Regions from separate parts of the Ligilactobacillus saerimneri genome, predicted to be linked through region 1. Evidence: predicted binding sites of a transcription regulator. Region 1 holds the regulator's gene; each other region holds the start of a gene.
The links. The regulator LexA, encoded in region 1, represses DNA repair genes until DNA is damaged. The targets are predictions, from matches to a motif close to CNAACANNTGTTNG.

Region 1 (10,069 bases):
TAAGTCTTTGTTCATTCATTATTCCTCTGTGTAGTTATTATTGTTTATACCAACTATTCAACTATTATTTTAGCATGCTAAAATATTCACCAATTAATATGCTGGTTAAAGCCCCTATTGCTTTTAATGACTAAATCTTGCATACTTAAACCATTAAGAAAGGATGATGAAGATACAATGTTTTATTCTTTCGTTAGGGGGCTTTGTCGTTTCCTGCTTGCTCTGATCAACGGCAACGCCCACTACCTGAATCGTGAAAAACTTCCCGAAGGAAACTATATCTTAGTCGGACCACATAGAACATGGTTTGATCCAATTTACTTTGCGTTAGCCGCAGCTCCCAAGAAATTTAGCTTTATGGCAAAAAAAGAACTATTTGCCAATCCTATCCTCCGTTGGATTCTCACTCGGGCTAATGCTTTCCCAGTAAATCGTCAGGATCCTGGTCCTTCAGCGATCAAAATTCCTGTTAAAAGTCTGCGCAAATCTGATCTGTCTTTGATTATGTTTCCGTCAGGAACCCGGCATTCGCAAGAGTTAAAGGGTGGCGTTACGCTAATCGCTAAACTTAGTGGCAAACCTATTGTTCCTGCTGTCTATCAAGGACCACTGACTTTCAAGCGATTATTTAGTCGTAAACGGGTAACTGTTGCATTTGGGGAACCAATTTATCTTGATCGTAAACGTAAGCTGGATGCTGCTTACCAACAAGAGATCATTCAGCAAATGGAACAACAATTTGTCCAGTTAGATCACGCTATTGATCCAAACTTTCATTATACTGACCCACACCCTAAAAAATAGTGCTAAATTTCCAACTTTGTGTAGCTATATAGTTAGCACATAGAGATTAATCATTTGCCAAAAGTTAAAGAAAGGCTGGCGAGAAAACAATGTTTCTCCCAGCCTTTTTGTTACTTATCATTCTTACCATAGTTGCTCTTCATAGAGTTAACCATTTGGCGTAACTTCTTTTCAGATGGCTTTTGCCCCATTTGAATCATCATTGTTCGTAACATTTGTTCGTTGATTGGTGGATTGTTCTTCAAATAGTTTTCCTGTGCCCGCCGAGCAACAAAGAAACCAATTACAGTTCCGGCAATCAATGCAATAATAACTAATACGATCCAGACTCCTGTTGACATGTCCTAGCTCCTTTCCACTTTCTTCCCTACAATTTTACAAAAAATTAGCAAAAAAATAAAGCGCCGATAATATTTAATCGCGCTCATCAAATACCTAATCTTCCCGCAACCCTTTTTTTCGCTGAATATCACGAAGCTTAGTTGGGGTAACTTCATTGCCTTCATCATCATAAACACGTAACATTTCGATTCGATCACGAAAACCTTGACGGAATAACCGCAAATAGCGTTGTCGCAATTCCTTTTGCTCAGCTGATTCAGCTTCTGTTAACCCATTAGCTTTTTTCTTACGTGCAAGTTCATTAATTCGATCTATTAATTCTTGTGGAATACCATTATTTTCTGCCATAGTGCTCCTCCTTTATCGTTTTTAATCATACCTAAAAATTACTATGATTTCAAACTACAAGCGAACGTTAGTTTGAAAAATTAATTTTTTTATGCTAAAATGAAAAAAATACTACTGATTGAGGTGTCATAAATGACCAAAGCATCAGAGAAGCGTCAGTTGGCCGTGCTCCAATATATTTATGACTGTGTTGAAGAACGAGGATATCCACCTACCGTTCGTGAAATTGGTAAGGTGGTTAATCTTTCCTCCACTTCAACCGTTCACGGTCACTTATCGAAATTAGAAAAAAAAGGATTAATCAAACGTGATCCAACCAAACCACGAGCAATCGAAGTGACTGCTCAAGGTAGAGAAAAACTTGGTGTGACTACAACAGCCACACCTGATAACTTCATCCCTCAAATTGGTACCGTCACAGCTGGTGAACCCATCCTAGCAGAACAAAATGTCGACGGCTTTTTCCCGTTGCCACCAGATATTGAAGACAATAATGATCTTTTTATGCTCACTATCAAAGGAGAAAGCATGATTAATTGTGGCATCCTAAACGGTGATCAAGTCATCGTCCGGCGCCAAAGCACAGCTGACAATGGCGATATCGTTATTGCCATGACTGATCTTAATGAAGCAACTTGTAAGCGATTCTTTCTTGAAGACGGGTATATTCGCCTTCAACCGGAAAATGATTCATTCGAACCGATTATCCTGTCTGATGTGACTATATTAGGCAAGGTCATCGGACTTTACCGTAATATGCTATATTAACGAAATTTAAAAGGCTGTGAGAAAATTCGGTTTTCTCACAGCCTTTTATTTGTTTGCTCACTAAATAACACATAGATAACAGAGAAAATGACCGCAAATCTAGTAGCTAAGTACAAACAAAGGTCACCATACTTTGCACCAACCATCGTCCTAGTTTAGCTCAACGCCTTGTTGTGGAAGCTATTTATTTAATTCCGTGTTTGCTGACGAATTTCTTCTGCCATGCGCAACAACTCTACCGCATGACTTCGCGTTAGTTCAGTAACCTCCGCTCCAGACAACATCCGTGCTAACTCATCAACTCTTTCAGCTGGTGTTAGCTTATGAATACTTGTCTCAGTCCGCCCATTAATGACTTTTTTCTCAATATGGTATTGATGATCAGATATTGCAGCAACCTGAGGAAGATGTGTGATGCAAAGAACCTGCGAATAATGTGCCACTTGACTAATCTTTTCGGCTATTGCTTGTGCAACTCTTCCAGAAACACCAGTATCCACTTCATCAAAAATGATTGACGTAACTCCTTGATGTTGCGCGAAAATTGTTTTTAAGGCCAACATTATACGCGATAGTTCCCCTCCTGAAGCAATTTTGGCAAGCGGCCCCATATTTTCACCTGGATTTGTCTGAATATAAAATTCAACTTGGTCAATTCCATTAGGTGTAAGATCTGTTGGGGACATAAATTTAACTGCGAAAACAGCTTTATCCATGTAAAGTGCTTGTAGTTGACGATGAACTTCTGTTTCTAGTTCGTGGGCAACATGTTCTCGTTGTGTATGGAGTTTCTTAGCCATGTCCAAAGCTTCTTTATGAGCCTGAGCATTTGCTTCTTTCAGGTCAGTCGATTCAGCTCCTGCTTGTTGCATCTCATCCAATTCGGTCTTAATTTTATGATAATAGGTTAAAATTTGCGGAATGTCATCACCATATTTGCGTTTGAGCATACTGATAGTTTCCAAACGTTGTTCTACCTCATCTAAACGATTAGGATCCCACTCCATATCACTCAGTTCACCTGAAATATCATGGGCAATATCCTGCAAGTTATAGAAGGCATCAGAAATCTTATTATAAATTGTAGCTAGTTCAGATGAATATTCCTGGGCTTCTTCCAGAGCATCCATCGCAACGCCTAATTTACCAACCACATCTTCTTCATCATTTGTTAGTGTTTGGTAGCTTGCTTCAAGGGCGGTATGGATTGTCTGAAAATTATCTAACTTAACCTTCTCTTCTTGGAGACGTTCCTCTTCATCAGTCTGAAGATTTGCAGCCTCGATCTCATCAATTTGAAATTGGAGCATATCTAAGCGCTGCGCCCATGCTTTTTCGTTACGCTCCATCCGCTCCAGCAGATCTTTTTGTTTTAAAAAAATATGATATTTATTCCGATATTCCTCAGCTAAAACAGCAATTTGCGGTTCATATTCATCAAGTAGACCCAAGTGTCGCTCAGGATGCATTAGTTCCTGATGTTCATTTTGTCCATGAATGTCAATCAACGTTTCGCCTACACGCCGTAACGTCGTGAGATTTACCATGATCCCGTTGATACGACAGATATTGCGTCCACTCCGATACAAATCACGTTCTAAAATAAGCCCATCTGATGAATATTCGATCCCTAAATCTGCCAGTAAATCTAAAGTTGCCGACTTTTCTGGAAGCGTAAACAGTCCTTGAATAACTGCTTTTGTAGCTCCCTTTCGAATATATTCGCTCGCACCACGACTACCAGCTAAAAGGCCTAGGGCATCAATGATGATCGACTTTCCGGCCCCAGTTTCCCCGGTTAACACTGTCATCTGAGATTGAAAAGCAACGTCCATCTTTTCAATAATTGCAAAATCACGAATCGTTAGCTCTTGTAACATAACTCTCCTCCTGCTACAGCATCATGAAACCAAGCGAATAATCTCATGATAAATTTTGCGTGCTTCACTTGCGGTACGCATAAAAATCATAATTGTATCATCGTCATCCAATGTTGCGAAAAAGCCTGGATACTCCATCTTCTCGACTAAACCGGATACAATTGGCCCATTGCCTGGTAAAACTTTTATGACACACAGCTTATCATTGTAATCTGCTAGGACAAAAACATCACGCAAAACTTCTTGCAACTTCTGCTCTGCGTTACTTGTATGCTCATGCGGTAAAATGTAGCGGTACTTCCCCCCTACTACTGGCAGTTTCATTAACTGCAACTCATTGATATCCCGTGACACAGTTGCTTGCGTCACCTTGACTTTGTGCTCTAACAAAAGTTGCACGAGTTCTTCTTGACGGTAAATTTCATTATTAGTAATTAATTCTTTGATCAATTTTTGCCGATCATGCTTATTCATAACTCTCACCGCCTCGCTTAATCTTTATGGTTTCAATGTTGCTTGCGCTTGCTTGACCACTGTTGCCAGGTCAATTTCTGGTGCAATTGTCCCTTCAGCAGTGGTCCGTGCAACTAGGTGCGCTAAAAACTCAATATTCCCTTCACCGCCAGTAATAGGTGAAAAGTCTAGTCCTTGAACATCATATCCATTGGCAACTGCAAAAGAAACAATCTCTTGCAGAACTTCCAAATGTGTTTGTGGATCGCGAACAATTCCGTGCTTCCCTACTTTTTCTCGTCCAGCTTCGAACTGAGGTTTTATTAATGCAACAACATCCCCGTTCTCTTTGAGAATAGAATGTAAATTAGGCAGAATCAAACGTAATGAAATGAAACTAACATCAATTGTTGCAAAATCAGGCTGCCCATGTGTGAAATCTTCTGGTTTAGAATAGCGGAAATTAGTATTTTCCATAACAACTACCCGCGGATCCTGCCGCAGTTTCCAAGCTAATTGATTTGTTCCTACATCAAGAGCATAGCTTAGGGTTGCGCCATTTTGTAAGGCAACATCGGTAAACCCACCGGTAGATGAACCAATATCCAAAACATGCTTATCTTTGATTTCTACCTCAAACACTTTCAGAGCTTTGGCTAACTTTAAGCCACCGCGACTAACATAGGGCATCTTTTTCCCTTTAAAATGCAATTTAATCGCCGGGTCTATCTTTTGGCCCGGTTTATCCAAACGTTCTTCGTTCTCGCCTAAGATTTCGCCGGCCATAACTGCACGCTTAGCCTGTTCCCGCGTGTCAAATAAGCCTTGTTGAACTAATAAAACATCAACTCGTTCTTTTTTCATACTTTACCTCTTGAAATACTCTAAAAATTCATTTAATGTGCTTGGTTCTTGTCCCGTAATCTGCTCTAACTGCAACAAGTCAGACCGACAAATGGCTACCATCTTTGTTAAGTGTTCTTGTGCTCCCGCAAGTCCTAACAATCCTGGATAAGTATTTTTATTGTGCGCTTGATCCTTATGAACTTTCTTGCCCATCTTAGCTGTTGTTGAAACTACATCCTGGATATCATCATAAATTTGAAAGGCTAGCCCAAAGTTTAACCCAAAATGCGCCACTATTTCTTTTACTGTTGGGGGTTGAGCAGCTAAAATCGCACCCGCTTCACAAGCATACTGTAACAATGCCCCTGTCTTTCCTTCGTGAACCAATTGCAATTCAGCCAAAGTTAGTTGCTCTTGTTCCCCTAAAATATCGCCAACTTGACCGCCTACCATCCCCTGTGCACCGGCTGCCAACGCTAATTTATGCGTCAACTCAACAATTACTGCTGGGGCCAAGGAAATAGTTGACAACCGCTCAAAAGTAGTTGTCAACAAACCATCGCCCGCTAAGACCGCCATTGCTTGTCCAAACACTTTATGATTAGTTGGTTTTCCGCGGCGTAAATCATCGTTATCCATCTCGGGTAAATCATCATGAATTAGCGAATACGTATGAATCATCTCAATGCACGCAGCAACATCAATATCGGTCGTTGTCACTTCGCCTGTAAAGTATTCTTTAAAAGCCAAAGTTAACAATGGTCTAATTCGCTTACCTCCAGCATCAAGAGAATAGCGCATAGCTTCTTGTAATTTAAGTGGTGCTTGCAATGTTGCTAAATATTGATCCATTGCTTGCTCTAATTGGTCAATTTGATCGCTCATTTTTCCACTAGCATTAGTCATTTTCTTCGCCACTATCCCGACTAAATTCAATTTCATTACCCTGAGCATCAATCACCTTTGCTACAGTTCGTTCTGCTTGGTCGAGGGTCTTCTTTAGATCCGCACTTAGCTTAACTCCCTTTTCAAATTGGGTTAAAGCCTCTTCTAATGGAACATCGCCTCGTTCTAATTGCGAAACAATCGCTTCCAATTGTTGCATTTTCTGTTCAAATGTTAATTCCTCTGCCACTATTTTTCAGCTCCCTTAATTTTTCTTACCTCTACATCTGCTGACCCATCTTGAAAATGAAGGCTGAGTTTTTCTCCAACGTTAAGCTGACTAACCGTTTTAATCACTTGATTATCTTTCTTAACATAAGTATAACCCCGGCCTAAAACTTTAAGTGGGCTCAACATATCCAATGAAGTAACCGCCTGGTATAGCCGATCCTGGTGCTGCTTGAGATATGCATTCATTCCAGTACCTAGATTGGTTGCAAGAGTGTTGTACTTGTTAGTTGCTAATTCTAATTGCTGTTGTGGACTAGCCGCCTGTATTCTCCCCTGCAAGCTAATCAGCTCTGTTTTTCTTTGAGCCAAACAGTGTTTGAAATTTTGCTTTAGACTATTATCTAAATAATCAACCTTTTGTAAATAACTATCGTATAACCGCCCCGGTTGCTTAAAAATATACGATTGCTGAATTTTCTGCCAATTACGTAAGTGCTGTTGCAATACCATATGGATTATATTAAATAAGGTTTGCTGATTACGAACAATCTGAATAAGCACTTCTTCCAAAACAGGAGTTGCCAACTCGGCCGCTGCTGTTGGCGTAGCAGCCCGCCGGTCGGCTACTAAGTCCGCAATCGTTGTATCGGTCTGATGTCCAACTGAAGATATGACTGGAATAGCACTAGCAAAAATAGCTCGCGCAACTTTTTCTTCATTAAATGGCCAGAGATCTTCAATTGAACCCCCACCACGCCCGATGATAATCGTATCGAAATCACCACGCAGGTTGACTTCTTTCAGGCGTGCTACTAAGCTGTCAGCTGCTCTTTCTCCCTGGACTTCAGCTGGAAAAAGAACAATCTGTGCAATGGGATACCTTCTACGAGTTGTCGTAATAATATCTTTAATTACTGCTCCGCTCGGACTTGTAATAACAGCTATCCGCTGGGGAAATTGTGGAATAACTTTTTTGGGGGCAGAGAACAAACCTTCTTGCTCTAACTTGTGCTTAAGTTGCTCATAAGCTTGGTACAGGGCCCCAACCCCATCTGGTTCCATTGTTTTAATATAAAACTGGTACCTACCTGATGCTTCATAAACATCTACATAGCCACTAACCAGCACCTTCATTCCTTCTTCAGGAACAAATTTGATCTTATTAAAATCACTCGCAAACATGACAACGTCGATTTTAGCCCGCTCATCTTTAAGGCTAAAATATTGGTGCCGGGATCGTAACCTAAAATTTGAAATTTCACCACTTAGATATATTTTTCCTAAGTATGGGTCGGCCGTAAATTTACGCTTAATATATTTGTTTAATAACGAAACCGTTAAGTATCTATCACTCATAATTTTAACTTCTCTCTGCAAACTCTACGGTTTGTTGCATTAGCATCGCAATCGTCATTGGTCCAACACCACCAGGAACAGGAGTTAAATATGACGCATGGTCTAACATGTCATCGCGCTTAACATCTCCAACCAGCTTACCTTCTGCATTATGATTCATTCCGACATCAACCACTACAGCGCCAGGTTTAACGAAATCCTTGGTAACAAACTCACCCCGACCAATTGCTACGACCAGAATATCTGCTTGCCGCGTTATTGCCGCTAAATTCTGGGTCTTACTATGAGTGATTGTTACTGTTGCATCATGGTTGATCATCAGGGCTGCCATTGGTCGCCCAACGATATTAGAACGCCCAATAATCACGACATTTTTGCCGGCAACTTCAATATCATATGCTGCCAATAGTTCCATGATACCGCGTGGAGTACAAGGCAAGGCTTGCGGTGTTCCCATAAATAATTGCCCCACATTCATTGGGTGAAAACCATCAACATCTTTTAGGGGGGAGATAGCCTGTGTAACTACTTTTTCATCTATTTGTTGGGGAAGGGGCAACTGCACTAAGATTCCATGAACTTTTGGATCTTGGTTATATTGATCAATCAAAGCCAATAATTCATCTTGACTAGTTGTTACAGGAAGATGTAAATCTACAGCCTCAATTCCCACTTCAGTAGCCGCTCTTTTCTTATTTCTGACATACACAGCACTTGCTGAGTTATCTCCTACCATGATTACTACTAACCGTGGAATGATTCCCTTTGCACGTAATGCCGCAGTCCGTTCTTTTAATTTTGAACGCACCGTAGTCGCCAGTTTTTTCCCATCCAATAATACCGTCATGTTATCTCCTCCATTCGTTCTTACCTTTCTAATGTTAGCATAGGCGCTTAGTGAAAAAAACAACGTTTCTAAGTGAAACTTGGATATTAAAAAATCATCCTAGCCAGCCGCTTACGCTGCTAAACTAAGATGACTGTTTAATCAATTAAATTAAGTTTGCCAATACACCATTGATAAATCCACGCGACTTATCATCACTAAATTCCTTGGCCAATTGTAATGCTTCGTTAATTGAAACCTTGGCTGGAATGTCAGTTACATACTTAATTTCAAATACTGCAATTTGCAGAATCAGCAAGTCTGTCTTGTTCAGACGTTTTACTGTCCACCCTTTTTTCAGGTAATTACTAATAGCATCGTTAAGTTCATCTTCGTGCTTAATTACCCCTTCAACAAGAGTTACTAAGTATTCTGGCAGGGCTGAATCAGTTTGTTCTTCTGCATCCAACACCTGTAACATTACTTGCTTAGGATCAGCATCGGCATTGCTTCTTACCGCAAAAAGCGTCTGAAATGCCGCTTTTCTAATATCATGTCTAGTTAAAGTCACTGTTCGTCACCATTGTCCTCTGCAAAGATATTGTCAGGATCAACAACCTGTTCTTCTTTTTGGGAGATAACACCCTCGATATGCACGTTAACTGTTTGTAGCTTCAATCCAGTCATGAACAACACTTGTTGGACAACTTTATCTTGAATTGCAACCGCTACTTTAGGAACAGAAACCCCATAATCTAAGAAGGCATAGAGGTCAACGATGATTCCATCAGCACTATTTTCTAGATGAACACCCTTACTGTGTGACTTCCGTCCAAAAAACTCGGAAACATTATTAGCAAATGACCCCTGCATTGAATACACGCCTTCTACCTGGCTTGCAGCAATCCCAATGATAATTTCAATAACCTCTGGTGCAATTCTAATTTGCCCCAAGTTAGGCTCTTTGTTTGCTAACAGAATACTATTATCTTCTGCCATCGTTCCAACCTCCTATCGTGTTATCACACATTAAGCACGTGAGATGTATGTCCCATCGCTGGTATTGATCTTAAGCACGTCCCCTTCGTTGATGAAGAATGGCACTTGTGTTACCAAACCAGTTTCCATAGTTGCTGGCTTGGATCCACCAGAAGCTGTATTCCCCTTAATAGTTGGTTCAGTTTCAGTAACTGTTAATTCAACTACGTTTGGCAATTCAATCCCTAATGTTTCTGAACCAAACATGATTACAGAAACTTCCATGTTTTCCTTCAAGTACTTCAATTCATCTTGCATATTAGCTGCTGGAATAGCAATTTGTTCATAAGTA
Region 2 (10,069 bases), 590 kb from region 1:
TGCAGCGTTACTGCAAGTTTCAGATTGTAGAAGTCCCTGACGAAAAGGCCCCGGAGAGTCTTAGTCCGGCACAGATGACGGCAGTCAAAGAGATTGAAGGCGAACGGATTCTTCAAAAAATCAAAGATAAAGAGTATGTGTTCGCATTAGCAATTGAAGGTCAGGAGCGCACATCCGAAAAATTTGCCCAAGAGATTCAGCAGTTAATGACTTATGGCAAGAGTGACATTACTTTTGTGATTGGGGGGTCATTAGGATTGAGCCCAGCAGTATTACGGCGGGCAGATACGCAAATATCATTTGGACGTTTTACCCTTCCGCATCAGTTAATGCGGTTAGTTTTAACAGAACAGATCTACCGGGCGTGGACAATCATCAAGGGATTGCCCTACCATAAATAAGTCCAATAAAAATAAGGCGAGAAAGAATCGTAAATCATTCTTTCTCGCCTTATTTTTACTGGGAAGCGAAAACTAACTCTGACTATTTTTTAAAATGGCGGAGCGGAACCATAATGAAAGTCAACCACCAGATGATGATTACTTTGAACACTAGAGCAATATAGCGTAGTAAGCTGGCAAAGGAAAAGTCACGTTCCTCTAAGGGGATGGTAGGATTTTCTTGCATTGTACGGAGAGTAAAAAGTTTGACCGGTTGCCGGCGTCCGTTAATAATGCGCACAACATAATTCAGGTCAGGATTATATCCTAAAAAGACGTCAAAAAAAGTATACCGCCAAGGATTGAGGAGGTACCATAGGACGTTGATCACGACAATCACCAGGCCGATGGTTGCTAGAGCTAGATTAAAGTAGATCGTAGTCGGTTTCATATCTACTGGTGGTTGGCCAGCATGCCAAACAAAGAACCGGTTGATAATAGTAGGCAGAGTTTTGGCAAAAAACTGCCAGCCAGTCACACCCAACAGTAAAGATTCGACTTGAAAAACAATATCTTGCCATGAAAGCATCCCAAAGTCGCGTCCTAATCGGGTACGGTGGTGATGGGGGTCGTACACTTCCTGAGATTCCACGGATGGGTCATCGTGGTAACGAAAATAATTACGAATGCGACCTAATAGAGCCACCACGATTGCTAAGACGGAAAAAGCAGGGATACTGGGAAGAAGCATCACTACTAATAATGAGCAGATGATAACTGCTAGTGCTTTATGGCGGGGTTGAACATTAGAACGGGCATCAAGTTGCTTTAAAGTAAAGGTTGTCAAAAGTCCCCCAACTAAACACCCACTTAGGAAGAGACTTAGTTGATGAAGATCAAAATTCAGTTCCATTGCCTTAAAGGCAGGAGCCGAAGTGGGATGGAGATGAACTTCACGATTTTTATCCCAAACAAACCATAGGCGGGTCACTAATAAAACTAGGTAGAGGGGAATGTTTTCCCACCTGCATAGTTGCTTGAGAACCCAGCGCATATTATGAACTGGTTCGAGCTGAACAGCATTGCGTGCGTAAGTCATAGGATGGTGCCACCTTCTTTCGCAAAACTTTGAATTAACTGTACCATTTGGTAAATAGACAAGTTAAAAAATTTACTAACCTTAAAGAAAAGTTTAATGATTTGACAGGTGGTAGGGGACATGGCATAATATGCTTACGTCAAAGATTACAATTGTAAACGAAGTGAGGGATGTGGCATGATGGAACAAATCATTACGCTTATTGGAGCAATACTTTTAATAGCAGGAATTATTTGGTGGTTCTTTGGTAAACATGAATCCGAGAAGACGCAGGCTACTGTTCAAGCTGATCATCAGCAAGCAACAGTCGTTGTTAAGGGGGGCTACTCCCCGGCAACGGTGGTTCTGAAGAAGGGCATTCCAGCAACAATCAATTTTGCAATGGAAGATGGAACGGCATGCTTGTCACGGGTTGTTTTTAGTCAATTGGGAGTGGATAAAGATTTGCGGGAACAAAAGATCACCCCTATTCAAATTCCAACAGACCAGGCAGGAGAATACGATTTTGCTTGTGGAATGGATATGTTTCACGGCAAGGTAGTTGTTAAATAAACACTACCAGTGCTAACCGTGCTTAATAATTAAAACTGGGTGGTGAGCTAATATTGAAACAACTATCAAGTACTATGCGATTTGGAATTGCTGTGGTGTTTACTTTACCTTTGGCCGGCGAAATGCTGTTGATGCCATGGCATATCATGTTACCAGGAAGTAGATTAATAGCTTTGGTGACAACGACTGTTGTGATGTTAGTAGCAGCTTGGCCTTACTGGGAGAGTGCTTGGGCAGCATTTAAACAGCATAATGCTAATATGAATACACTAGTTGCTTTAGGAACTGGAATCGCTTATTTTTACAGTGTATTTGCATTTTTTGTGGGATTACCTGTTTACTTTGAAAGTGCCGCTTTTATTGCAGTGTTTGTCTTACTAGGTGACATGATGGAAGAGAAGATGCATCAGCGTGCATCAGCTTCCCTCCAAAAGTTACTGTCCCTTCAGGTCAAGGATGCTGTGGTTTTACGTGATGACAAGGAGGTTTTACTCCCATTAGACCAGGTGAAAACGGGCGACCTCGTCCAGGTAAAACCAGGGGCGAAGATTCCCACTGATGGGGTGATCACTGCTGGGACAACAACGGTTAATGAAGCAATGGTCACTGGTGAAAGCATGCCAATTACCAAGCAGGTCGGCGACTCAGTGATCGGAACTACGATCAACGGCAACGGGAGTATTACTGTTCGGGTAACTAAAACAGGAGACGAAACAGTGTTAGCACAGATCGTAGCGATGGTTAAAAAAGCTCAGACAAGTCATGCCCCGATTCAAAAATTAACTGATAAAATTGCTAGTATTTTTGTGCCAGCAGTGCTGATTGCGGCTATTATTGTTTTTGTTATATGGGATGTCGTTTTGGGTGTGACGGCAATTCAAGCCTTACTTTACGCAATTGCGGTAATAGTGATCGCTTGTCCCTGCGCTTTGGGATTGGCAACCCCAACAGCTTTAATGGTTGGAACCAATCGGGCAGCTAAATTAGGGGTGCTTTTGAAAAATGGGGAAGTCTTGCAAAAAATGACGACTGTTACAACGGTGGTTTTTGATAAGACGGGAACAATTACAACCGGGCAACCAGTTGTAACTGATATTATCGGTGACGATCCCCAACAGGTCCTTCAAGTAGCTGCTAGTTTGGAAAAAGATTCAGAACACCCGCTAGCAAGTGCGATCATGGAGCGGGCACAAGCAGACCATGTAGCAGTACAGGCGGTAACAGACTTTATGGCGCATAGTGGTCAAGGGGTTATGGCCCGACTGAATGGAAAACCCGCCCTGATTGGAAATGCCAAGTTGACTAAGAATCTAGCCATGAAGTCTTCATTTCAAGATCAACTACGAAAATTGCAAGCACAAGCTAAAACGGTAGCGATTGTTGGTTATGCTGGTCAGGTCATCGGTTTGATTGCAATCCAAGATACGCCACAACCACAAGCCCAAGCTGCGATTGCTGCTTTGAAAAAGCAAGGGATGCAAACGGTAATGTTGACGGGTGATAGTCACCGCGTAGCACAGGCAATTGCACAGCAAGTGGGCATTGATGAAGTTTTAGCCGAAGTATCGCCCAATGAAAAAGCTAACCAAATAGCCGCTTTGCGCCACCAGGGAGTAGTAGCTTTCGTTGGTGATGGGATCAATGACGCACCGGCGTTAACGATGGCAGATGTGGGCATTGCTATGGGGTCAGGGACCGATATTGCCATTGAATCCGGAGATGTTGTACTGGTGCACAATGATCTATACGGTGTGGTCAAAGCCCTAGCCATTAGCCGTAAGACGTTTAGTCGGATTAAATTGAACCTGTTTTGGGCATTAATTTACAATCTGATTGGGATCCCGATTGCTGCGGGTTTGTTTGCCCGTTGGGGTATGACCCTTAGTCCGGAATTGGCGGGGTTAGCAATGGCATTTAGTTCTGTGTCCGTTGTAACTTCGTCACTCCTATTGAATAAAACTAAAATTAAATTAACAGAGTGAAAAAATTAACCACTAGTGTAGCGGTATAAAATACTGGCAACTAGTGGTTATTTTCATTGGCGAGGAAAACTAACTGCTGGGGAGTTGAGCGCTTAGAGTCATAGTGGTAGTTGATATTGAATCGTTTAACGCCCGCTAAATCATCAATATTATGGGCTGCCAAATAGGCCACCATATTGCCTCGGGCCTGTTTAGCTCGGGTTGCTTTTTGCTTAACCTTACCATTGTGAAGTTCGCCAAAGATACAGGTGACAAACTGTTGGGTGGGAGTAAGATAAGGAATAATAGCCTGGGCGTATTCTTTGGAAGCCAGGTTGAGAACGAGATTGTCTTCAGCAAATAAGGTCTGGGCTAACCGATCACCCCAATAATGATAGAGGTTCGCTGTTCCCGCTACCTGGGCTGGTTCATTCATTCCTAACCGGTAAGGAACGATTCCGTCCCCGGGACGAAGAATACCGTAAAAACCAGAGAGAATCCGGAGATGACGGTGGACGTATTCCCATTCGGCATCTGAAAAAACATCCGCCCCCATGGCTTGATATTGGAGTCCAACAAAGGCTAACAAGGCAGGAGTGAGATTGTGGTGAAGATCAACCTGGTGAATCCGGTGGTAGTTAGCCATCACTAGACGTTCACTACATTGCCAAAGTTCATGAAGCTCGGCTGGGGAACGCGCTTTGAGGTAGTCAAGGATGACTGCTGCTTGGTCAATGAACTGGGGTAAGGTGCGGTAAGGTAATGAATCAGTATCAACACGCATCTTCCGTGCGGGTGAAATAATAATTTGCATAACGGTCGCCTCCTGATAACTATTGTAGCCTAGGAGGGTTAATTTGGGGTAAGATAAGTTGTGAAGTTAAGCAAAGGGGTTTTATGATCATGAATAAAGACCGTCAAGATTTTTATCTGCAGAAGATGACTCCGAGTGGATATCAAAAAATTACCGCAGAAATAGCTCAGCTAGATGCTGATCGACCGGCTAAGATCAAGGCATTGCAAAAAGCACGCGCATTAGGGGACCTCTCAGAAAATGCGGATTATTCGGCCGCTAAGCGTGATCTGCGCCACTTGGAAAGTCGGTTACGGTTTTTACATAAGCAACTGCGGTATGCCGACGTGATCACACCACAAGATAATGGAAAGGTTGAATTGGGAACCTATGTCACTTTGCGCTTTGATGACGGGGCAGAAGAAACCTTTCGAATCGTAGGTAAGCAAGAAGTTGATGTTGATGCCCAACTGATATCATTTGCTTCGCCCCTTGGTGCGGCCTTAATGGAAAAAAAGGTAGGAACGACGGTAACGGTTGAAGCCCCAGCAACGACCTACCAGGTAACAATTATAAAAATTACAGTTTAGTTATTACTAAAAAATGGAGAATGTATCGTTTCTTGATGGGCAGTAGACAGACTATTGCTTTCAAGAAACAGGTCATTCTCCATTTTTTATTATGAGATGATGTCATGGATATGCGCAGAGAAAAAAGCTGGTTCAGGAGCAGTTAAAGTTAATTTCTCTCCGGAAAAAGGCAGGCTTAACCGTAACCATTTCCCATGCAGGAACATGGGGCCTGTGGCAGGCAGAGGGTTGTACAGGGGATCGTTAACAATGGGGTGACCACTGTGTGCTAAATGAACCCGGATTTGGTGGGTCCGTCCGGTTGCCAAAGTTAATTTGACAAGAGAAGTAGTAGCAGTCGTCCCCAATACTTGGTAATTGGTCTGGGCATGTTGCGCCTTGGGACCAGCAGCTGCGCGCTTGCGTCGGTCATCCGGGTCTCGGCCGATCGACCAAGTCCATTTTCCGGTAGCGGGTGTGATCTGCCCTGTCGCCAGGGCCAAATACTCGCGGTGAATCGCCCCCATGCTGATCAGGCGGTCAAGAATCGGAACGACAATTGGATTTTTGGCTACAATTAAGGCCCCGCTAGTTTGTTGGTCTAATCGGTGCACAATATATGGGGCTAGACCTTGTGGCTGGAGATATGTAGCAACGTCATTAAGGACCGTTCCCATTTCGCCAGGATAATTAGGGTGTGACTTTTTCCCTGCTGGTTTATTGATGACTAGCAAGTCACGATTTTCGTAAAGAACATCGATATGAGCTTGCGGACTGGGACGATAACTGGATACAGCTGTACGAAATTCGGCCCCAGTGAAGGTTAATGTGACTTGGTCATGTGGCGATACCAAGTCGTTCATATTACGGTAGTGCCCGTTAATAATGACATTCTTATTAATTCTTAAAAAATGTGTGAATCGTCGGGGAAGTAACCATTGTTTTTCCAATAAAGTGCGTACAGAGCAAGGGGTCTGAGTTGGGGCAAGTGTTTCTGTGATCTGCCATTCTTTATTCAAAAGACATCAATCCTTTGGTTGTTATGAGGTGGTCGATGGGGATATCAAAAGCTTCAACTGTCCATTCTGGAGAGGCAAAGAGCATTGCGTCAGGAACCAATGCACAAGTTGTTCCCGAATAATCGCTCAGATAGCGGTCATAGTAGCCACCACCAAAACCCAGACGCCAACCGTGGTCTTGAGAAAAAGCGATCCCCGGAACAATGATTAGGTCGATGTTAGCCTTGTCTACTACTGCTGCTGGGTCAAAAGCTGGTTCGGGAATTCCAAATTCGCTGATAATGCGGTGTTCGGGACCAGGATCAGGCAAGAAAACCATTTGTCGTTGGGGCATGGTCCTAGGGATAACAACTGTTTTACCACTTGTGCGTGCTAAATTAATCAATCGTTCCGTGGGGACTTCACCAAAACCACTAACAGTAGTAGCAATGGTTTGGGCCTGTGCCCAAAACGGACTGGTTATCAGTTGTGTAATTAACGGGGCGGCCGCCTGGTCAATTTCTTCCTGGTGGGTATGGAGGCGCTGAATTTGGGCCTGGCGCCAGGTTTTTTTATTTATCATGTGGTCACATCCTTGTTAAATTCCACTTAACAGGATAGCATATTTTAGCTAGTGTTCAAAAAATGTCCGGGGAGGTTTATAATTGAATAAAACATATGTTTGGTTTAAGGAGGAAGATACAATGCATCAAGAGTCATTATTTGCTGCTAATAATCGCCAAGAACCACTGGCTAGTCGGGTTCGGCCCCGAACCCTAGCTGAAGTGATTGGACAAAAACACCTACTTGGCCCTGGGCGCATTTTGCGTGAACTTATCACCCATGACCAAGTATCCTCGTTGATCTTGTGGGGACCACCAGGGGTAGGAAAAACAACTCTTGCACGCATTATTGCAGCCCAAACCAAAGCAGAATTTATCAGTTTTAGTGCAGTTGATAGCAGTATCAAAACGATTCGGGAAGTGATGAAAAAAGCCGAAGCCAATAGTGATTATGGTCAACAAACCATTGTATTTATTGATGAAATTCATCGGTTCAATAAGGCACAACAGGATGCTTTTCTCCCCTATGTTGAACGGGGAAGTATCACTTTGATCGCTGCCACAACAGAGAATCCGTCATTTGAACTAAACTCCGCACTTTTATCGCGGTGCAAAGTCTTTGTCTTAAAACCATTAACAACGGATGACATCATAACATTATTACAAAGAGTAGTGCAGGATGAGCGGGCTTTCCCTGGAATGACAGTTGAGTTAGGACACGAAGCCCAAGTGATGCTTGCAACGTTTGCTAACGGGGATGCGCGGACTGCGCTCAATATTTTGGAAATGGCAGTGCTCAATAGTGATCACCGAACGGAAAATAAGGTAACAGTTACCCCGACCCAATTACAGCAGTTAACGGGGCAGAAAATGGTTCTTTATGATAAAAATGGCGAAGAACACTATAATATCATCTCTGCCCTCCACAAAGCGTTACGTAATAGTGATGTGGATGCAGCCATTTATTGGTTATCCCGGATGTTGGCCGGGGGCGAAGATCCATTGTATATTGCCCGGCGTTTAGTCCGTTTTGCCAGTGAGGACGTTGGCTTGGCGGATACCAATGCCTTGCGGGTAGCGGTAGATGTTTTCCAGGCTTGTCAGTTTATTGGAATGCCGGAATGTGATGTTCATTTGACAGAAGCAGTGATTTACCTGGCTTTAGCTCCTAAATCCAACGCCGTCTATGCAGCACGGCAACGAGTGCGTCATGATGTCCAAGCGACTATTAATGAGCCGGTTCCGCTGCAGATTCGGAACGCTCCGACAAAGTTGATGCAGGAACTGGAGTATGGCCAAGGTTATCAATATGCACACGCTACGGCAGCCAAATTGACTACTATGAAGACAATGCCTAACAACCTGCAAGGGCACCGCTACTATTACCCGACAACAGAGGGACATGAAGGGCGGTTTAAAGCGCGCCTCGAAGAGATCCAGCAGTGGCACGCCCAGCATGATCATCATTCCTCATGAAAGTTTAATTTAAACACCAGGATTTTAATCATTGTTTAAATGCTTTTTCCCTTATAATGGGGAATAGTATTTCATAAATTGAGGAGAAAAAATAATGCAAAAGCAATCACAACATGTTGTTAAGGGGATCATCCTGGCTGCCTTGGCTTCAGTGATGTGGGGGATCTCAGGGACGATTTTACAATTCATTTCGCAGACCGCACATATTCCGGCAGCGTGGTTCCTATCTGTTCGGACGTTGATTTCCGGAGTGATTATTCTGACCATATCTTTCTTTGTATATGGAACGAAAATCTTTACAGTTTTTAAGGATCGCCGTCAAGCATTCTATTTATTTGCATATGGGATCTTTGGGTTAGCTTTGAATTTACTGACTTTCTACCATTCTGTACAGCTAGGGAATTCGGCGATGGCAACTATCCTCCAGTATCTGAGCCCACTATTTATTGTTTTAGGGACAGTCGTTTTAGAGCGCCAGTGGCCATTACGCTCAGACCTTATTGCTTTCGTTATTGCCTTAGTGGGGATTTTCCTGTCAATTACGCGGGGAGACATCTCCCAGCTTTCGATTCCAATGTCAGCCTTCCTCTGGGGACTGGGATCTGGGATTACAGCGGCTTTTTATGTGGTCCTACCGCGCCCGGTAGTAGCAGAACATCCACCATTCGTGGTGCTTGGTTGGGGAACTTTGATTGCTGGTGTTTTCTTCAATATTCAACGCCCATTATGGGTGGGAGCTCCGGCATTGAACATGAAGTTAGTTTTAGCAATTGGTGCGGTAATCCTGTTAGGGACAATTTTACCGTTCGGGACATTGCTATATAGCTTGCACTTTGCGCCAGCAGATGTGGTTAGCATTATGGATGCAGTTCAGCCATTAGCAACCTTAGTCTTGAGTGTAATCTTCTTTAGTTTACATTTAACCTGGGCTGAAATCATCGGGTCGATCTTGGTTATCGTAGGGATCTATGTATTGCAACGTGGCCGGCGCCAAGTTGAACAAGATACACAACGTTTTGAATAAGCAAATAAAAACCACGCACTGAATGTAGGAACGCGTAGTAGCGGTCTACCATTCAGAGGCGTGGTTTTTTATTGGTGCTAAATGTTATGCGCGGGACTTGTATTCCCCAGTAACAGTGTTAATTACTAGGACATCACCGGTTGCAATAAAGTCGGGAACAGTTACTACCAAGCCAGTTTCCATAGTTGCAGGTTTGCCACCACTAGCAGCAGTAGCTCCCTTAATGTTGGGCGCAGTCTCAGTTACTTTCATGGTAACAGTTGTGGGCAGTTCGATTCCGATTAGTTCGCCATTGGCAAAGTCGAGTTGGACTTCCATATTAGGCATTAAATATGGCTCTTCGCTGCTAAGTTGTTCTTTGGTTAACTCATATTGTTCGTAGGTTTCCATATCCATGAAAATTTCCAATTCGCCTTCACCGTAGAGATATTGGGCAGTTTTTTTATCGACCATTACCAGATCAACTTTTTCGGAGGGACGCATCGTTGTTTGCACGATTGCACCCGTCCGCACATCGGTCAGTTTCATTTGCATGACGGTGTTGCCCTTGCCGGGTTTATGGTGATTTGACTCCAAAACCTTGATTAATTTACCGCTTTGTTCAAAAATCATACCTTTTTTAAGATTAATTGCTTCTACTGCCATAAAAATCGC
Region 3 (10,069 bases), 140 kb from region 1:
TATCCAGAATTTACAGTTCCTGATGAAGTATATGCACGTTTCAAACGTGATATTGCTGAAGCCGGCGCTCAACAAGAAGCTGCTTGGAACGAAATGTTTGCTAAATATGCTGCTGAGTATCCAGAATTGGCCCAAGCATTCAAGGCATCCTTTACAAACGAATTACCAGCTAACTTAGCTAGCGCTGTGCCAACCTATACTACTGAAAGTATTGCTTCACGGGCTGCAAGTGCAAATGCAATCAATGCTATTGCTCAAGAGATGGATAATCTTTGGGGTGGGGCAGCTGATCTTTCAAGTTCTAACAAGACTATGATCTCTGGTAGTGCTGACTTCCAACCAGATTCATATGCTGGCCGAAACATCTGGTTCGGGGTACGTGAATTTGGAATGGCTTGCGCTATGAACGGGATCTTACTTCATGGTGGAACACGGGTCTTTGGCGGAACTTTCTTCGTATTTACGGATTACTTGCGGGCAGCAATTCGCTTATCAGCCCTGCAACACATCCCAGCTATCTATGTTTTGACTCACGATTCTGTTGCTGTCGGTGAAGACGGACCAACTCATGAACCAATTGAACAATTAGCAAGCTTGCGGGCAATGCCAAATGTGCAAGTCCTTCGCCCAGCTGACGGAAATGAAACATCAGCAGCTTGGTTAACTGCACTTGAAACAACTGACAAGCCAACTGTTCTTGTTTTAAGTCGGCAAAACTTAGCAACATTACCACAAAACTTTGCTAATGCTTTGGCGGGAATGCGCATGGGTGGTTATATTGTTTCGCCTGCTCAAGGTACCCAAGAAGGGATCTTGTTGGCAACTGGATCAGAAGTTAACTTGGCTTTAGCTGCTCAAAAGGAATTAGCTGCTCAAGGTCACGCGGTTTCCGTTGTGTCACTGCCAAGTTTCGATCGCTTCAAAGCCCAAAGTGCAGAATATCGTAATAGTGTATTGCCAGCTACTATTACTAAACGTTTGAGCATCGAAGCAGGCTCCACATTTGGTTGGGGTGAATTTGTTGGCACTGCCGGCAAATCCCTAGGAATTGACGAATTTGGCGCATCCGCACCAGGTGAAAAGGTCTTAGCTGAATATGGCTTCACAGTTGAAAACGTTGTGGCTGCATATTTATCAATGGATTAAAACCCAGCTCCTAGGCTGATAGTTAAATTTTTACAGGAAACTAGCATTGGTTAGTTTCCTGTTTTTTTATTCTATGAAAAAATCCCTCTAATAATTAGCAGGTTTTTCTGAGCGTCTTATTAGAATCATTGTTATGTGGGCAAGTTTTTGATAGATTAAAATGGAAAAGCATATATTCGGAGGACTAGAAATGGCGCAAATTAAGTTAGTAGCTAGTGATATTGACGGTACTTTGTTGAATAGTGATAAAAAAATCTCATACCGGACAATCGAAACAGTTGAAAAGCTCAAACAAATGGGTGTGCATGTGGTTTTATGTTCAGGCCGTCCTGTTAGTGGGGTGATGCCTCACCTGAAGAAATTAGGCTTAACAGACCACGACAACTACGTGATCACGTTCAATGGGGCTAAATCATCCAACGTCACTAACACTAAAGTGATCAAGACGCATCCGTTGGGCTATGATGATTTTGTTAAGTTTCATGACTTAGCTCAAAAACTCGGTTTTGGGATGCAAGTTGTAACGTTAAAATCTGAAATTTTCACAACTTCAGCTAATATCAGCAAGTATACAGTGCGTGATGCTTTTAATACCAACATGCAAATTAAGTATCGTCCCGCAGATCTGATTAGTCCTGATATTGAAATTGCTAAGATCATGTTTGTTGACGATCCTACTCGCATTAGTAAGTTAGGCGGTCAACTTCCTAAAGAAATCTTAACCGACTACTATGCTGTGCGAACAGGATCATGGTCATTTGAATTCATGAATAAAGATGCTTCCAAGGGGAATGCCCTAATGGATTTATGTGAGTATTTAGGCATTGACCCCGCTGAAACCATGGCCATTGGCGACCAGAACAATGATTTAACTATGCTAGAAAAAGCCGGTATCGGCGTGGCAATGGCTAACGGGAATGACCTGGTCAAAAAGACTGCTGATGTTTTGACACCATCCAACGATGATGATGGTGTTGCTCAGGCTATGGAGCGCTATATTTTGAAGTAGAATTAAGCGAATAAAAAAGATCATTCAGTGATACAAATTCACTAAATGATCTTTTTTTTAGTTATGCCTTTTTTTGTAACCTAACCCAAACGGTACCATGTTTTCGGTCCCATTCTTTATTCGCTCGATGTTGCTCCAATGACGAATAAAAACAAAAATAGTTAATACCACTGCAACTGTTGTTAGCAGACCGTCTTGGAAGAAAAAGGATACGATACTTAGTAATGTGAAACCTACCATGCTAGCTACACTAACCATGCTTGTCAAATAAAGGGTAGTTAAAAAGAATGCCCATGCAATGACAAAGAAGAGGGGATTATAGACGAGTAAAACCCCAACACTAGTTGCTACGGCTTTACCCCCTTTAAACCCTGCAAAAATTGGGAAAGCATGACCTAAGATCGCAGATAAACCGATTAACAGAGCATTGACATGAACGCCGAAGAAAAAGGGAAGTAAGGCGGTCAAACTACCCTTTAACATATCCAAAAGCAAAACAGTAATACCAGCTTTTTTGCCTAAGACACGAAAAGTGTTGGTTGTTCCCATATTCCCACTACCGTAGTTACGGATATCTTTATTAAAAAAATACTTTCCGATCCATACTCCTGAAGGGATTGATCCCAGTAGATATCCAATAATAATCATAATGATTATTTTTAGATCGATACTCATAAAGTGAGTAGCCTCCTTTAATAAGTTACGTACAGAGCCAGTAACTTTTACTAATTAAATAGAATGTTAACAGTGCTATTAATTTCTCCTTTGAAAAAACACCACGAGCCCGGCTTTTTCTGACATCAGGCAATCAGTCACTATCAGTGTTCTTATTGATAAAAACACCAATAGTACAATTCTATCACAAGATGACCTAAGCGGTTGGCAAATATCGATTTCAGAACATATATTCGCTATGTTATAATAAACATTAAGACTTTACGAATTAATCTTTTTTATATACTATTGATTAGTTCTCAAAATTAATAATAAAGGGGCTTCAATTTATGACTACACCAAATTATGATGATAATTCAATTCAAGTTCTAAAGGGACTTGAAGCTGTTCGTAAGCGCCCCGGAATGTACATAGGTTCCACTGACTCTAAGGGGCTTCATCATTTGGTCTATGAAATAGTTGATAACGCAATTGATGAGGCATTATCAGGATATGGTAAAGAAATCAATGTTGTAATTCACAAAGATGATGCGATTACCGTAGTTGATAACGGTCGGGGAATGCCTGTTGGGATGCACGAAACAGGGATTCCTACTGTTGAAGTGATTTTTACTGTTCTCCATGCAGGGGGAAAGTTTGGTCAAGGAGACTATAAAACTTCTGGTGGCCTCCACGGTGTAGGGGCATCGGTAGTAAATGCTTTGTCGACTAAACTAACTGTTAATACTGTCCGTGACGGTGTGGAATACGAAGAAGATTTCGTCAATGGTGGGCAACCAGTTGGTACATTACGGCGGATCGGAAAGACGAAAAAAAAGAGCGGCACAACCGTAACCTTCAAACCTGACCCAGCAATCTTCTCGACTACCCATTACAAATTCTCTGTTCTAGCTGAACGCTTGCGGGAATCAGCTTTTCTACTTAAAGGGATAAAAATCACCCTTACTGATGAGCGAACAGGGCAAGCAGAGATCTTCCAATTTGATGAAGGCATCAAAGAATTCATTACCTACTTAAATGAAGATAAGGATACTATCGGCAGTATCATGTATTTCGAAGGCAAAAAAGACGGAATCGAAGTTGAAGTTGCTGCCCAATATAATGACCGTTACACCGAGACCATACTCTCCTTTGTCAACAATGTCCGAACTAAGGATGGCGGTACGCATGAAGTGGGTATGAAAACTGCGTGGACTAAAGCTTTCAACGAATACGCACGGAAGGTAAAACTGCTTAAAGAAAGTGACAAGAATCTCGAAGGTTCTGATGTCCGTGAAGGACTGTCAGCAGTAGTTTCGGTCCGTGTTCCTGAAAAACTCCTTCAATTTGAAGGCCAAATAAAGGGAAAACTAGGTACAGCCGAGGCGCGCCAAGTGGTTGACAATATCGTCAACAAGCAGTTAACTTACTACCTGATGGAAAATGGCGAATTTGCTCAAGACTTAGTCCGCAAAGCTATAAAAGCCCGCGAGGCGCGGGAAGCAGCTCGGAAAGCTCGCGATGCCAGCCGAAGTGGTAAGAAACACAAAAAGAAAGAACGTCTTCTTTCCGGTAAGTTAACTCCCGCACAATCTAAAAATGCTAAGAAAAATGAACTTTTCCTTGTCGAAGGCGATTCAGCGGGTGGTTCTGCAAAGCAGGGACGTGACCGAAAGTTCCAAGCAATCTTACCATTGCGGGGCAAGGTGTTAAACACTGAAAAGGCAAGTCTTGAAGACATCAGCAAGAATGAAGAAATTAATACCATGATTTATACCATTGGTGCTGGTGTTGGACCCGACTTTAATATTGCGGACGCTAACTATGACAAGATTATTATCATGACGGATGCTGATAATGACGGGGCACATATTCAAACTCTTTTGCTAACCTTTTTCTACAAATATATGCGACCAATGCTGACGAGCGGTAAGGTTTATATTGCATTGCCGCCTTTGTATAAATTGCAAAAAAATACCCGCGGGAAACAGTCTGTACGCTATGCTTGGACCGATGGTGAACTCGAACAAACAATTAATAAGTTAGGTACAGGCTATCAACTCCAACGCTTCAAGGGATTAGGTGAAATGAATGCCGATCAACTTTGGGAAACAACGATGAATCCTGCCACTCGGACCTTAGTACGGGTGACCATCGATGATGCTGCCTTAGCTGAAAAGCGGGTAACCACTTTGATGGGAGACAAGGTTGAACCCCGGCGTAAATGGATCGAACAAAACGTTAAGTTTACTTTAGAAGAAGAAGGTAGCCTTTTGGATAATGCTATCGCTGAAGAAGCACATGGCTTGACGGATAGTGCTGCCATTGATGAAAAATTACGTCAAAATAAAAATTATTAATTTTATAGAAAGAGTGAGCATAGATGACTAACAACCAAGAGAAGATTCAAGAACTCTCTTTGGAAATGGTTATGGGCGAACGCTTTAGCCGTTATTCTAAATACATCATCCAAGAGCGGGCTTTACCCGACATCCGTGATGGTTTAAAGCCTGTGCAACGCCGGATCTTATTTGCGATGAACGAGGACCGCAATACGTTTGATAAGCCATTTCGTAAATCCGCTAAGTCAGTAGGGAATGTCATGGGGAACTACCATCCGCATGGTGATAGTTCCATCTACGAAGCAATGGTTCGTCTGAGTCAACATTGGAAACTGCGCGAACCGCTGATTGAAATGCATGGTAACAATGGGTCTATGGATGGTGATCCACCGGCTGCTATGCGGTATACAGAAGCCCGCTTGTCTAAGATTGCTACCGAAATGCTCCGCGATATCGACAAAAAAACCGTCGATATGGTGCTAAATTTCGATGATACTGAGTATGAACCTACCGTTTTGCCGGCAGGTTTCCCCAACTTATTGGTCAACGGGGCCACGGGGATCTCGGCTGGTTATGCGACTGCGATCCCAACCCATAATCTGAGTGAAACAATTGATGCCGCTATCCACTTATTGAAACATCCAGCAGCATCTTTAGATGAGCTGATGACTTTTGTTAAGGGACCTGATTTTCCAACCGGGGGCATCATGCAGGGACTTGACGGAATCAAGAAAGCTTACCAGACAGGACGGGGACGTGCTGTTCTCCGATCGAAAACAACCATCGAGCCTATTAAGGGTGGTAAGCAACAAATCGTGATTACTGAAATCCCCTATGAAGTCAATAAAGCTGGCTTAGTCAAAAAGATCGATGAAATTCGTCTCCTCAAAAAGGTCGAAGGTTTGGCTGAAGTCCGTGATGAATCTGACCGTGAAGGCTTGCGAATTGTTGTTGAACTCAAGCGGAATGCCGACGCACAGGGGATTTTAAACTACTTATACAAAAATACAGACTTACAAGTTTCTTATAACTTCAACATGGTGGCAATCAACAATAAGCGACCTGAACATGTTGGCTTAAAACAAATTTTGCAGGCTTATATTGACCATCGCCGGATTGTAACTACCAAGCGAATTCAGTTTGATTTAAAACGAGCGCAGGAACGGGAACATATTGTTAGTGGGTTGATTAAAGCTTTGTCGATCCTTGATGATGTAATTCGTGTTATTCGGGCTTCTGAAAATAAAAAAGATGCTCAAAATAACTTAGTAGCGGAATTTGGCTTTACCAATAAGCAGGCTGAAGCCATCGTTTCGCTCCAACTCTATCGTTTAACCAACACTGACATTACTGCTTTACAACAGGAAGCAGCTGACTTGCAGGCTAAAATTCAACGCTTCCAAAGCATCCTGGGTGATGCTAACAAGTTGGATCAGGTCATCCAAACGGAACTCCTGGCTGTCAAAAAACAGTACGGGACGCCCCGAAAAACTGAGATTCAAGCAGAAGTACAGTCACTCAAGATCGCAACGAGCGTTACGGTGGCTGACGAAGAGGTCAAAGTGTTAATTTCACATGATGGCTATATCAAACGTTCCTCTCTTCGTTCTTATAAGGCCTCGGACCCGGCTGAAAATGGCTTAAAAGAAGTTGACTACCCAATTTTTGAGGAAACCGTTAATACACTCCAACACTTACTGATCTTTACTAACAAAGGTAATATGATTTATCGCCCTGTCCATGAATTAGTTGAAACTAAGTGGAAGGATACTGGAGAACACCTTTCACAAACAGTTGGACTAGATAGTGACGAAAGCATTCTGACAGCCTTTTGCTTTGCTGACTTACAACAAAAAGGACGGTTTGTTTTTGCAAGTAAACAAGGCAACATTAAGCAAACCGACTTTACTGATATGAAACCAGGAAAAACCTACCGTTCTCGCGCTAGCAAGTACATTAACTTGAAAGGTAAAGACAATGAAGTTATCTTGGCAACATATGTTCCTGAAGCAGATTTAGCTACAAAGCAGGTCTTTGTTGTGACGCATGCAGGTTATGGTTTACGGTATCAGTTGATGGATGTTCCTGTTAGTGGTGCCAAAGCCACCGGGGTCAAGGCAGTAAATCTTAAAGATGATGATTTTGTTGCTGGGGCAGCTCTCGTCCAAGAGGATGATCAAGTTGCTATGGTGACCCAACGCGGTGCCTTCAAACGAATGAAAGTTAGCGAGGTTGAGCTAAAGAACCGCGCCATTCGTGGCATTAAAGTACTCCGTCCACTCAAGACGCGCCCGCACAAGGTGATCTTTATGGACAGTATCACTAGTCATGATCAAGTGCTCATTCAGACTGTCGATGGAGCCCATGTAAACGTAATTGTTGCTGATTATTCTATTTCTGATAAACATTCCAATGGTTCATTCGTGTTGGATGAAGAAACACAGGGAGCTATTGCTACTGTTCGCAAATTGGTAATGACCCCTTAACAGTAGAAAAACGTGCTAAGTAACTGGATTAAATCCAATACTTAGCACGTTTTTTTAATTTTGTAGCGCTAAAACTTCTTTTTCTTCTGGAGTAACAAATAAAGTCTTTTGTCCCGTATAGATTACAAAGCCTGGTTTGGCACCATTAGGTTTGTGAATATTTTTAACTCTTACATAATCAACCGGTACATTCGCTGATAGGCGAGCCTTGGAATAATAAGCAGCAATGGTAGCTGCTTCCACTAACGTTGCTTCACTTGGCTCTGCACTCTCTACAATCACATGAGACCCTGGCAAATCCTTCACGTGGAGCCAGTAGTGGTTTTTCCGTGCAGTTTTGAGAGTTAATCGATCATTTTGAAGATTATTTTTTCCGACCAAGATTGGCGTCCCATCACTAGCATGGAAACGTTCCGGTTTACTGAGTTTGTGGGGACGTTTGCGTTTGGCTTGCTTATCCTTTTGAATATAGCCTTGCTCTTGCAACTCAACCTTAATATCTGGCAAATCCCCAGGAGTTGCTAGTTCGATTTGAGCCAGGATACGGTCCAGATACGCGATTTCTTCCTGAGTAAGTCTGATCTGTTCCGTAAGATGCTGAACAGCATTTTTGAGTTTCTGATATTTTTTAAAATAGCGTTGCGCATTTTGGGAGGGGGAGAGTCGCTTGGAGAGGGCGATTTGTAGTGGCGCGTTATTTGCATAGTAATTAGGGAGCGTGATTGTATCGCTACCAGCTTTCACTTGATACAAATACGTGGTTAGTACTTCGCCTTTGATCTTGAAATTCTCTGCATTCTCGGTTGCTTGAAACTCCTTTTGAAGCTTCTTGAGTTTACGCTTATTTTTCTTGAGCTCATTTTTTACCGTGTGAATCAGGTAAGCTCCTTGCTGTTGGACCCGATCTAACGTGGCTTTATGCCGATAATATTCATCCAATAAGGCGCTTAAACTAGCAAATTTTTGCCAATAATGCTCTTGTTTAAACAAGGTGAAATTGATTTTGCTGCCTTCCTTACAGAGCAGCGGGGTGGGATGATTGACTTGGTTGATAAACTCAGCAACTGCTTGTTGTGGATCAGCCACAGAGTGAAAAAGATCTGCCAAATACAAGGCTGTATCTTTACCCAACCCTTGATATGTCTGGCTTAATGCTTGGCCAAGCATTTCTCGATTGGGATACATCTGAACTAATTGGCGGTATGTTTCTGCCGTCGTTGTAAATAAATTTTCTTTACCTTGGGCAGGAGGTTGCTTGTATGCAGCCCCTGGTAAAAGAGTCCGGTACCGGTTTTGGTCCATCCCGATTCGCTTGATAACGTCAATAACACGTTGGCGATTAACATCAATTAGGATTACATTACTATGTCGTCCCATAATTTCGATGCTTAAGCACAAAGGCATCTGGTCCCCCAGGTCATTTCGAGTACTAAAAGTCAAGTTAACAACACGGTCATTGGCTAGTTGCGCAACCTCTACTAATTTTGCTCCTTCCAAATACTTGCGGAGCGTCATTGTAAAGTTGGTTGGTACAGGAGGGTTGGTAAATGGGATCTGGGTGACCTGGATCCGTGCATAACTAGGGTTAGCAGATAAAAGTAAAGGATAGTTTTGACGGTTAGATCGAATCGTCAAAATCACTTCGTTCGGATAGGGTTGTGAGATCTTAGTTACCCGGCCTCCAGTTAATTGTTCGGCCAATTCATTGACCATTGCATGGGTAAAAACACCATCAAATATCATGCTTAACCTCCTTAAATTATAATGTCATGAATATATTCTACCAAAAAACAGTTCTTTCAGGTGGTTAGACCACTTAATCATGGTAAAAATTGGGTTGAATCGTAGAATAATCGCATAAATTAGTAGCTTCTCAAGTTATCCTAATATTCATTGTTCATTATAAAAATGCCACATCTTTGTTCGAATTATGCTAGCAATGTCAGCCTGTGTATTTCACAAGCATAGTATAATAAAATGGTAAAGAGGTGTGACTTTTACATCTTACCTCAACTAATTATTTATGCTTTAGAAGAATTACGGTAATACCATGTACCAGTATATGAATTGCGAAAAGTTCTAAGCGAGCACTTATAGTTAATCTAGCGCACCTGCCAGAGTTAAATGGCGAATTAAAAGATTAAATGGACAGAGTGAACAACTTGTTAAACAAAGTAGGAATGTTATTTTTGGTGTTGTTGGAGTAATCATAATTGCATATTTCGCTGTGCAGTGTTTTATGGGGTGAAGCAATGAATAGCAAAGTAAAAGAAACGCAGATAAATTCCTTAGAAGCATTAGAAGAATTATTTGCTGGATTTGATACCGATAGATATTTTGAAGAAAATAAAAACGAGTACGATTGGGGCAAGCCACAAGGACGAGAAATTTGGTAACTAAAGACCGTGTATTTGGGGTTATTTGCATGGTGA

Region 2: V3C97_RS00325 (replication-associated recombination protein A) is a predicted target of LexA. The motif match lies at 7,024-7,037, and genes of this name have one in related genera.
Region 3: parE (DNA topoisomerase IV subunit B) is a predicted target of LexA. The motif match lies at 3,053-3,066, and genes of this name have one in related genera.

Annotation. Positions count from the first base shown of each region.
Region 1 covers NZ_CP144759.1:653,292-663,360, reverse strand. The annotation lists gene V3C97_RS03230 (tRNA1(Val) (adenine(37)-N6)-methyltransferase) at 1-15, opposite strand, end outside; gene V3C97_RS03225 (1-acyl-sn-glycerol-3-phosphate acyltransferase) at 178-804, shown strand; gene V3C97_RS03220 (YneF family protein) at 915-1,145, opposite strand; gene V3C97_RS03215 (DUF896 domain-containing protein) at 1,240-1,494, opposite strand; gene lexA (transcriptional repressor LexA) at 1,627-2,262, shown strand; gene recN (DNA repair protein RecN) at 2,451-4,142, opposite strand; gene V3C97_RS03200 (ArgR family transcriptional regulator) at 4,164-4,616, opposite strand; gene V3C97_RS03195 (TlyA family RNA methyltransferase) at 4,641-5,459, opposite strand; gene V3C97_RS03190 (polyprenyl synthetase family protein) at 5,463-6,347, opposite strand; gene V3C97_RS03185 (exodeoxyribonuclease VII small subunit) at 6,340-6,576, opposite strand; gene xseA (exodeoxyribonuclease VII large subunit) at 6,576-7,913, opposite strand; gene folD (bifunctional methylenetetrahydrofolate dehydrogenase/methenyltetrahydrofolate cyclohydrolase FolD) at 7,918-8,760, opposite strand; gene nusB (transcription antitermination factor NusB) at 8,906-9,310, opposite strand; gene V3C97_RS03165 (Asp23/Gls24 family envelope stress response protein) at 9,307-9,738, opposite strand; gene efp (elongation factor P) at 9,769-10,069, opposite strand, start outside.
Region 2 covers NZ_CP144759.1:63,257-73,325, forward strand. The annotation lists gene rlmH (23S rRNA (pseudouridine(1915)-N(3))-methyltransferase RlmH) at 1-401, shown strand, start outside; gene V3C97_RS00290 (hypothetical protein) at 484-1,479, opposite strand; gene V3C97_RS00295 (cupredoxin domain-containing protein) at 1,657-2,031, shown strand; gene V3C97_RS00300 (copper-translocating P-type ATPase) at 2,106-4,013, shown strand; gene yaaA (peroxide stress protein YaaA) at 4,054-4,806, opposite strand; gene greA (transcription elongation factor GreA) at 4,896-5,375, shown strand; gene V3C97_RS00315 (RluA family pseudouridine synthase) at 5,465-6,373, opposite strand; gene V3C97_RS00320 (5-formyltetrahydrofolate cyclo-ligase) at 6,366-6,935, opposite strand; gene V3C97_RS00325 (replication-associated recombination protein A) at 7,057-8,391, shown strand; gene V3C97_RS00330 (DMT family transporter) at 8,486-9,415, shown strand; gene efp (elongation factor P) at 9,500-10,060, opposite strand.
Region 3 covers NZ_CP144759.1:792,803-802,871, reverse strand. The annotation lists gene tkt (transketolase) at 1-1,146, shown strand, start outside; gene V3C97_RS03870 (Cof-type HAD-IIB family hydrolase) at 1,337-2,155, shown strand; gene plsY (glycerol-3-phosphate 1-O-acyltransferase PlsY) at 2,213-2,824, opposite strand; gene parE (DNA topoisomerase IV subunit B) at 3,160-5,169, shown strand; gene parC (DNA topoisomerase IV subunit A) at 5,193-7,637, shown strand; gene V3C97_RS03850 (NFACT RNA binding domain-containing protein) at 7,692-9,380, opposite strand; gene V3C97_RS03845 (hypothetical protein) at 9,890-10,033, shown strand.